Regions from separate parts of the Aeribacillus sp. FSL M8-0235 genome, predicted to be linked through region 2. Evidence: a T-box and tRNA genes for the amino acid it is inferred to sense, from the RefSeq annotation. Region 2 holds a T-box; the other holds one or more tRNA genes.
What was found. A T-box is a leader RNA that pairs with one kind of tRNA and senses whether it is charged. The one in region 2 lies ahead of glyQ (glycine--tRNA ligase subunit alpha), so its partner is inferred to be a tRNA-Gly.
Positions count from the first base shown of each region.

Region 1 (4,433 bases), 430 kb from region 2:
ACAAAGCCCTTTCTGCCGAAGGTGATACAGAGTAAATGAAGCAGATGGATGGAAGGAAAGATTACACTCTTACCCGGGGAGGTCTGGCTGGCACGCCAAGTAACCTTGGTAACCTATCTAGTGATAGATAGCTGAACCGTCAGAAGTCAGCAGAGGTCATAGTATTAGTTGGTCTAGAACAACTAAGAAGGACCGAACAATTAAGAGAGAATAGCCCTTGGCATTCAGTGAGTCATGATGAACACAGAAAACGTAGTACCTCACTTGAGGGAGGAAGCGGTGAATCCCGTGGGAGATCTCTTGGAGGGTGGAGTGACCACTGGCATAAAGAGAACAGCTATTCACGGAAGTTATAAAGACTTGCGTCAATTATCTTAATTGAACCGCCGTATACGGAACCGTACGTACGGTGGTGTGAGAGGACGGGAGTTAATCGCTCCCTCCTACTCGATTCTTTTAACGATTCATCAGCTGAATTTTTAGAAGAGCAAGTTGTTTATAGTAATATAAAAAAGGCAGATTTTTGATCCACCGGATAAGTGTATATTTATCTTTGAAAAAATTCTTGACAGCTCTGAAATGGGCAAGGTATGGGAGCTGTAGTCACGAAAGTGCTATAGAAAGTTAAAAGATATGGGATAAGTGCGCTCATCACATTTTTTCAATGAATCAAAATGGTGTAGTTTTTGAGGTATAGTTATCATTTGGTCTTAACTTTACTCTGATTTTATAGGAATCTTCTCAGCTCTTAGTATTTTATGTTGGTTGATAAATTTAGTTTGCGAAGGAATGACTGAGGGGTTCAATCTAACTGTTATCTAAGCTTGCCATGATTTCGGAGTTTACATTTAAACGCCGGACATTTACCACCAGCTTTGTAAATATATGAACAAAATAAGAAAAACTGTTGATTTAATGCTTTTTTCAGTGGTATAGGGTGTTAAATGGACAGCTTGGTATCTATTTTGTTCACAATTTCGACAAAAACATAAAAAAATGTCGTTTTTTTTACATTTTTCCGTTGCACCGTCATTTTCGCTTTGCTATAATAAAACCCGTCATTGCATTACGGCTACCACGAGCGATGCTTCGATGAATAAGCATCGAGTTGCCTCGACGCATCTCCTTCTTCGAATAAGCTGGAAGAGGAAGAGGCATGACAAATGCGTGTTTTTCGTCTTGATAGAAAAGAAATAATGTATGCGGGTGTAGTTTAGTGGTAAAACCTCAGCCACGAGCGATGCTTCAATGAATAAGCATCGAGTTGCCTCGACGCATCTCCTTCCTCGAATAAGCTGGAAGAGGAAGAGGCATGGCAAGTGCGTGTTTTTCGTCTTGATAGAAAAGAAATAATGTATGCGGGTGTAGTTTAGTGGTAAAACCTCAGCCACGAGCGATGCTTCGATGAATAAGCATCGAGTTGCCTCGACGCATCTACTTCCTCGAATAAGCTGGAAGAGGAAGAGGCATGGCAAGTGCGTGTTTTTCGTCTTGATAGAAAAGAAATAATGTATGCGGGTGTAGTTTAGTGGTAAAACCTCAGCCACGAGCGATGCTTCAATGAATAAGCATCGAGTTGCCTCGACGCATTTACTTCTTCGAATAAGCTGGAAGAGGAAGAGGCATGGCAAATGCGTGTTTTTCGTTTTAATAGAAAATCGAATAATATATGCGGGTGTAGTTTAGTGGTAAAACCTCAGCCTTCCAAGCTGATGTCGTGGGTTCGATTCCCATCACCCGCTCCATACATATCATTCATCAACGCAGTGTTTCGTTTTTATAAGCAAACGAAGCATTGCGTTTTTTCATTATAGAAATTTTGTATATGGCTGCCATGCCATTAAAAGAAAGAAAAGGGAGAGGCTTAAGCGAAAATTTGTTGGCGAGCATCTCCACCGTGAATTTGAACAAACATGTTTGCCATCGCTTCAAGTAATTTTTTTGCTTCTTCTGTCCGCATCGATGGCTTTAAATAAACGATATGTAAAGCGCTTGTTGTCGAAAGCTGTACTGCTGTTCGCTTGGAATCAACATAGGGGCTTCCGAAAGGTCCGTTTGCATCACAGGTTACTAGTTTATTTTCCAAATTTACTTGGCGGCCGTTGATGGCATCATATGAATCACCATTTTCACCGATTTTTAACGTAATAGATCCTTTTATTTTGTTTCGGTCGTAGATGCCTAACGGAATTTCATATTTCAAGGAGAAAAAATTATTTAAGTCAACGGCTGAATGGATAGACTGTAAGTATTGCTGTTTTTGAACGCGGCGAAAAAGAGCCTCATTGGATGGGCGGTATCGATTAGGATCAGTGCCAACACGCTTAAAGACTTCCCGCCATTCTCGAATGCCGTCTAATTCAGCTGCATTTTTATTTTCTAGATCGAAAAAAATAGATTCTTGAAAGAAACGAAGTCTCCCTTTTAACATTTGGGGGGATTCGGATACTTGAATATGATCATACTCAATTAAGCCTATTTTAAAGTGAGGAATTCGTTGTTTGACCTCTTCAGCAATAAAAAATTCCATTGATTTCCCTCCTATTTTCAGCCATTTTATCTTAACATAGTTTATATATTTTTTGAAATAAAAACAAAGGGGGTGGAGCGGTGTGGATTTCGCAGTTCTCAAACAAGAAATTATTGAATACAGCAAGCAAATTGGAATCGATAAAATCGGTTTTGCGAGTGCTGATGTTTTTGAAACATTGAAGGAGCGGTTAATTGTACAGCAGCAGTTAGGATATCAGTCAGGATTCGAGGAGCCTGATATCGAAAAGCGGACAAATCCTGAGCTGCTCCTTCCAAAAGCAAAATCGATTATCTCTATAGCGTTGGCATATCCTTCAAAAATGAAAAATGCTCCCAGAAGTACAAAAAAAGAGCGGCGCGGTTTATTTTGCAGGGCTTCATGGGGGACAGACTATCACGTGATTCTAAAAGATCGGTTGAAAAAGCTGGAAAGATTTATTTTAGAAAAAGTGGACGGAGCACAGGTTAAATCGATGGTCGATACGGGGGAGCTGTCGGATCGGGCCGTAGCAGAGCGAGCCGGTATCGGATGGAGCGGAAAAAACTGCATGATTATTACACCGGAATTCGGCTCTTATGTATATTTGGGCGAAATGATTACAAATATTCCTTTTCCTCCCGACAGCCCCATTGAAGACCGATGCGGATCCTGCAACATATGTGTCGATTCATGTCCGACTGGTGCGCTCGTACAAGGCGGGCAGCTCGATTCAAAGAAATGTATTGCTTTTTTAACGCAAACAAAAGGGTTTCTGCCTGATGAATATCGTGGGAAAATCGGAAACAGGCTTTACGGCTGTGACACTTGTCAGCTTGTTTGTCCGGAAAATAAAGGAAAGGATTTCCATATCCATTCTGAAATGGAACCGGATCCTGAAATTGCAAAGCCAAAATTAAAGCCGCTTCTTCATATTTCAAACCGCGAGTTTAAAGAAAAATTCGGCCATATAGCTGGTTCATGGAGAGGAAAAAAACCGATTCAGCGAAATGCGATCATCGCTTTAGCCCATTATAAAGATAGAACGGCTTTGCCTGACTTAATTAAACTGATGCACGAAGATTCAAGACCGATTATTCGGGGAACCGCCGCATGGGCGATTGGAAGGATAGGAGATCAATCAGTGCTTTTTGAATTGGAAAAAGCTCTGGAAAAAGAACAAGATGAAGAAGTAAAGAATGAAATTGTCAAAGGAATTGAAATGTTGAAAGCATGATTTTAATTGTCACCATCATACGTATATAGAAGAAACGAAAATGGTGGTGACAAATGTGGACGTACAGGCTGTTTATCGAAAAATAAATGAAAAGCTGCAATTTTTAGTGAACAAATCTGTCAATCACAATCGGCAGCAATCTTCAGAGCTTGAATGGTGTGAAAAGAAAAAAGAGCTGGCAGCAAAACGAAAAGCGGAAATAGTGAAAGCGACTTGTCTCATAAAATGGCCGAAACAGATCGAAGATGAGGCAACCGTTGTAGATTATTTATGTGATTACAGGCTTCTTTATAAGCAGGGTGATTTTTTATATATAGAAGAAATTGGGGAAGAGCGGGTAGCGAAGTTTTCCAATAAAGGTCATTTAATATCTGATGAAGTTAAACTAAAAGACTGTTTTCATAAAGATGAAGAGGATGATTGGTCAAACGAAGAGTGGCATGGAAAAGATGAACGGGTTTCTTTTCAATATGATCGGTTGAAAAGCGTCCAATATGCGGAACGGTGGTGGAACAGCAGAAATCCGAATTATCCTTATTTTGACGTAAATTGTACAAATTATGTTTCCCAATGTTTACGTGCCGGTGATGCGCCGATGAGAGGCTACCCGAACCGGTCATCAGGATGGTGGCTTGCGAATAATAATTGGAGCTACAGCTGGTCTGTAGCTCATGCGCTGATGCTGTA
Region 1 covers NZ_JBBOBW010000001.1:3,012,109-3,016,541, reverse strand. Annotated here, with positions in the region: tRNA gene NSQ71_RS14750 (tRNA-Gly) at 1,672-1,745, shown strand; gene NSQ71_RS14745 (B3/B4 domain-containing protein) at 1,865-2,530, opposite strand; gene queG (tRNA epoxyqueuosine(34) reductase QueG) at 2,613-3,746, shown strand; gene NSQ71_RS14735 (amidase domain-containing protein) at 3,787-4,433, shown strand, end outside.
Region 1: it encodes a tRNA-Gly, which carries the amino acid that the T-box ahead of glyQ (glycine--tRNA ligase subunit alpha) is inferred to sense. The anticodon was not compared.

Region 2 (4,433 bases):
CCTCTTGGCCCTTAGACGAGATGTTGACAACACGAGACAGCGATTCAATTACTTCTTTAAAGTCACCCTTTTGGCTTTCTTCTGACAGAACGGCAGCCCGCTCAAAATATGCATTAACTTCATGGTAATTGGATTGTAATACCGATTCAATTATATCATGGCGGACATTTTCTTCATGAAGCGCAAATTTGACTCTCATTTGGAAGAACGACAGCAATTCTTTTCTCAAATTGTCTTTATTTTCTAAACCATATACATTTATAGCAAGGTCGAACAATTCCTCCAATTCAAGCCGCCATTGTTTGGCTCGAAGAATTTGAACAATGCCGCTTGCTTGTCTTCTTAATGCATACGGATCTTGTGAGCCAGTTGGAATCAAACCGATCGAAAAAAATCCTGCAATTGTATCCAGCTTGTCCGCAAGCCCTACAATGGCTCCGCTCAACGTTTCAGGCGTCTTGTCGGAAGCATGCCGCGGCATATAATGCTCATTTATTCCTTTTGCAACCTCTTCCTGTTCACCCTTTAAAAGAGCGTATTTTTCTCCCATAATTCCTTGAAGCTCAGGAAATTCATAAACCATTTGCGTAACAATGTCAAATTTGCAAATGGAAGCAGTCCGTTTAATATAAGCTTTCTCCTCATTGGAGCATTCAAGCTTTTCGCTAAGCTTTTCTGATAATTTTACAATTCGGCGAACCTTGTCACCGATGGAGCCCAGTTCTTCATGAAAAACAATTTTTTCAAGCTTCTCCAGTGCGGTATCGATGGCAAGCTTTTTGTCTTCTTCGTAGAAGAAATTTGCATCGGAAAGTCTTGCCCGAAGGACCTTTTCATTCCCCTTGGCAATCGTTTCAATGTTTTGATCATTCCCGTTTTTTACGGTAACAAAAAACGGAAGCAGCTTTCCATCTTTATTTTTGACAGGAAAATATCGCTGATGCTCCTTCATCGTCGTCACTAACACTTCTTCAGGCAATGTTAAAAACTGGTCTTCGAATGAACCGTACAGGGCGGTCGGATATTCCACCAAGTTTGTAACTTCCTCGAGCAAATCTTCATCAACAGGGATGATCCAGTTTTCCTTTCTTTCCAGTTCCTCCAGCTGTTGAATGATCATTTGTTTTCGTTTTTCATAATCGGCGACAACAAACTGGTTCAACAAAGTATTTTCATAATCGCGTGGAGTGGAAATTTCCGCTTTCGTCCCTAAAAAGCGATGGCCATACGTAACATTTCCTGTCGGAACATCGGTAATGGAAAACGGAATGATGTCTTGTCCAAATAAGACAACTAACCATTGGATCGGACGGATATAGCGAAGATTCCAATTTCCCCAACGCATATTTTTCGGAAAATGGATGGTTTGAATAATCTCTTCTAACCCTGGGAGCAGTTCTTTCGTTTCTTTCCCTTTTTGAAATGTTTGAACAAAAGCGTACTCAACACCATTTACTTCTTTAAAGGATATGTCGTTTGTGGAAGCTCCTTGGCTCCGTGCAAAGCCTAACGCTGCTTTTGTCCAATTTCCATTCTCATCAACCGCAATCTTTTTTGCCGGTCCTTTTGCTTCGCCAAGCAAATCTTCCTGTTTTTCATTTACATCCTCTACAAGGACGGCAAGACGTCTAGGAGTTGAATATTTTTTTATTTTGGCGTAAGAAATGCGATGTTCATCCAGCCAAGCTCCTACTTTGTCAGCCAGCTGATCAATCGAAGACAGGATGACGCCGGCAGGCATTTCTTCAAGCCCGATTTCGATAAGTAAATCCCGTTTATTCATGATTTTCGGCCCCCTTGTTTTTCAGCATTGGAAAACCGAGTTTTTCCCGTTCTTCATAAAACGTTTTGGCAACTTTTCTTGCCAGCTTTCTCACTCTGCCAATATATCCGGTTCGTTCTGTAACAGAAATAGCTCCTTTTGCGTCAAGCAAATTAAATGTGTGCGAGCATTTTAAAACGTAGTCGTACGCTGGATGAACGAGACCTAATTCCATCTGTCTGTGCGCTTCTTTTTCATACGTATTAAACAGTTCAAATAGCATGTTTGTATCGGATGTTTCGAACGTATACTTGGAATGCTCATATTCAGGCTGATAAAAAATGTCCCGATATGTAAATCCGTTTGTCCATTCAAGGTCAAATACATTTTCTTTTTCTTGAATATAAGACGCCAAACGCTCAATTCCATAAGTTATTTCAACAGAAATCGGTTTGCATTCCAGTCCTCCGACCTGCTGAAAATACGTGAATTGAGTAATTTCCATTCCGTCAAGCCAAACTTCCCAGCCAAGCCCTGCGCAGCCGAGAGAAGGATTTTCCCAGTTATCTTCCACAAAGCGGATGTCATGTTCAAGCGGATCAATTCCAAGAGCCTTTAATGAATCTAAATAAATTTCTTGTATGTTTTTCGGAGACGGCTTCATAATGACTTGGAATTGATGGTGTTGATAAAGGCGGTTCGGATTTTCCCCATACCTTCCGTCAGCAGGTCTTCTTGACGGCTCCACGTAAGCAACATTCCACGGTTCTGGCCCGATGGAGCGAAGAAATGTGTATGGGCTCATGGTTCCGGCACCTTTTTCTACATCATATGCCTGCATCAAAATACATCCATGATCGGCCCAATGCTTTTGCAGCGTCAAAATCATTTCTTGAATGTTCATTCATCATGCACCTCCACAATTAAGTTATGTTCGAACAAAATAAAAACCGTCCCTAATGCAACAAAGTTGCATAGGGACGGGATGACCCGCGGTTCCACCCTATTTGCTGAAAAACGTTTCAGCCTCTCGTAAACCGTTATTGCTCTGGAACGCCGTTCCCTGCATCCTCATACCTTAGCTCGCACCATCCTAAGGTCGCTTTCTATGAAGATTGCAGGTACTCTTTTCCTTCATCGCATTTTATTATTCAATTTGACACGTATCATTTCCGCTCATTACATGACATTAAATCGCTTTTTCTAACAGCATGAGGGGGGATAAATCCTTCATTTGAAAGGTTTCACATCCATGTATATGGTTTACAACATTTCTTTTAAACTGTCAAGCTGATTTAAAAATTTTTTCGATTTCAGCGATAAACCTGCATATTCCTGATAATATTGATCAAGAACAAATCTCAGTTCTTTTTTTGTCTCAGCGGAGACGGATATTTGACCAATGCGGTTTAAGTCAATAGAATAAAACAGCCGCAACAGCTTCACTGTCTTCTGAGAAATATTGAGCCTGTAAGGATCTTTTTCAAAACAGCGGCTGCAAATCAATCCGTTTTCTTTTAATGAAAAATGAAACGGTCCGTTTGTTTCGCCGCTTACTGCACATTTGTTTAATTCGGGATATAAACCGAGAACGTTGAGCATCTTTATTTCAAATATATTGGTCAAAATTTCCGCATCCTTTTCTTCATTCAGCAGATGAAGTGTTTGAAATAAGAGCTCAAACAAAAAAGGGTTTCTGTCTTTTTCATCTGTTCCTTTATCAAGGAGCTCTACAATATATGAAGCATATGCAGTCAAAAAAATATTTTCCTTAATCTCTCTAAAAGCGGAAATGATTTCTCCTTGGCTTAAATTGCCCAATCCAGAAGATTGATGATACAAAAAATTTCCATACGTAAAAAGTTGGGTAACAGCTGCGAGGCGGCTGTTCGGTTTATTTGCGCCCCGTGCCATTACACCAACTTTCCCAAACTCCCTTGTATATATTGTAACAACTTTATTGGTCTCACCATATTCCGTTGTACGAATGACAATTCCTTCCGTCTTTACAAGCATTTCTCCACCATCCTATTGGATACAGCACTACTAAACAGGGAGATCAACCTCAGTCCGCTCTTCTTCCTTCATTTGACAATCTTTCGTCCGCTCCTTTTCAAGCTCTTTAAAAAGGAGATATGTGTCAATATTACCTGTAAACGTGAATACTTTCCAGGTAAAATCTAACATATTGTCCCCACCTTTCTGTCGTTGTTCCTAAGCTATATCCAATTCATTGTTATCATAGCCTTTTTGACTCATTTTCATGTTTTGAAAATATTTCTAACTTCCTTCAAGTCAATTAATATTCGTCTTCCCTAAATCCAAAATCTCGCAATTGCGACAGGCGATTTCTCCAATCTTTTTGCACTTTGACCCACAGCTCTAAAAAGACTTTTGATCCGAGCAAGTTTTCAATGTCAACCCTTGCCCTTTTCCCAATTTCTTTCAACATTCTTCCTTGCTTCCCAATGATAATACCTTTTTGAGAGTTGCGTTCCACAACAATTGTTGCAGCTATATATACTGCATGGTTTTCTCTTTTTTCAATAGAATCAACAACAACTGCGACAGAATGCGGGATCTCTTCTCTTGTCAAATGCAATACTTTTTCGCGAACTAGTTCAGAAATGATAAAACGTTCCGGGTGATCTGTCACCTGATCACTAGGATA
Region 2 covers NZ_JBBOBW010000001.1:2,582,641-2,587,073, forward strand. Annotated here, with positions in the region: gene glyS (glycine--tRNA ligase subunit beta) at 1-1,783, opposite strand, end outside; gene glyQ (glycine--tRNA ligase subunit alpha) at 1,776-2,666, opposite strand; T-box leader at 2,736-2,909, opposite strand; gene recO (DNA repair protein RecO) at 3,026-3,778, opposite strand; gene NSQ71_RS12555 (YqzL family protein) at 3,809-3,949, opposite strand; gene era (GTPase Era) at 4,062-4,433, opposite strand, start outside.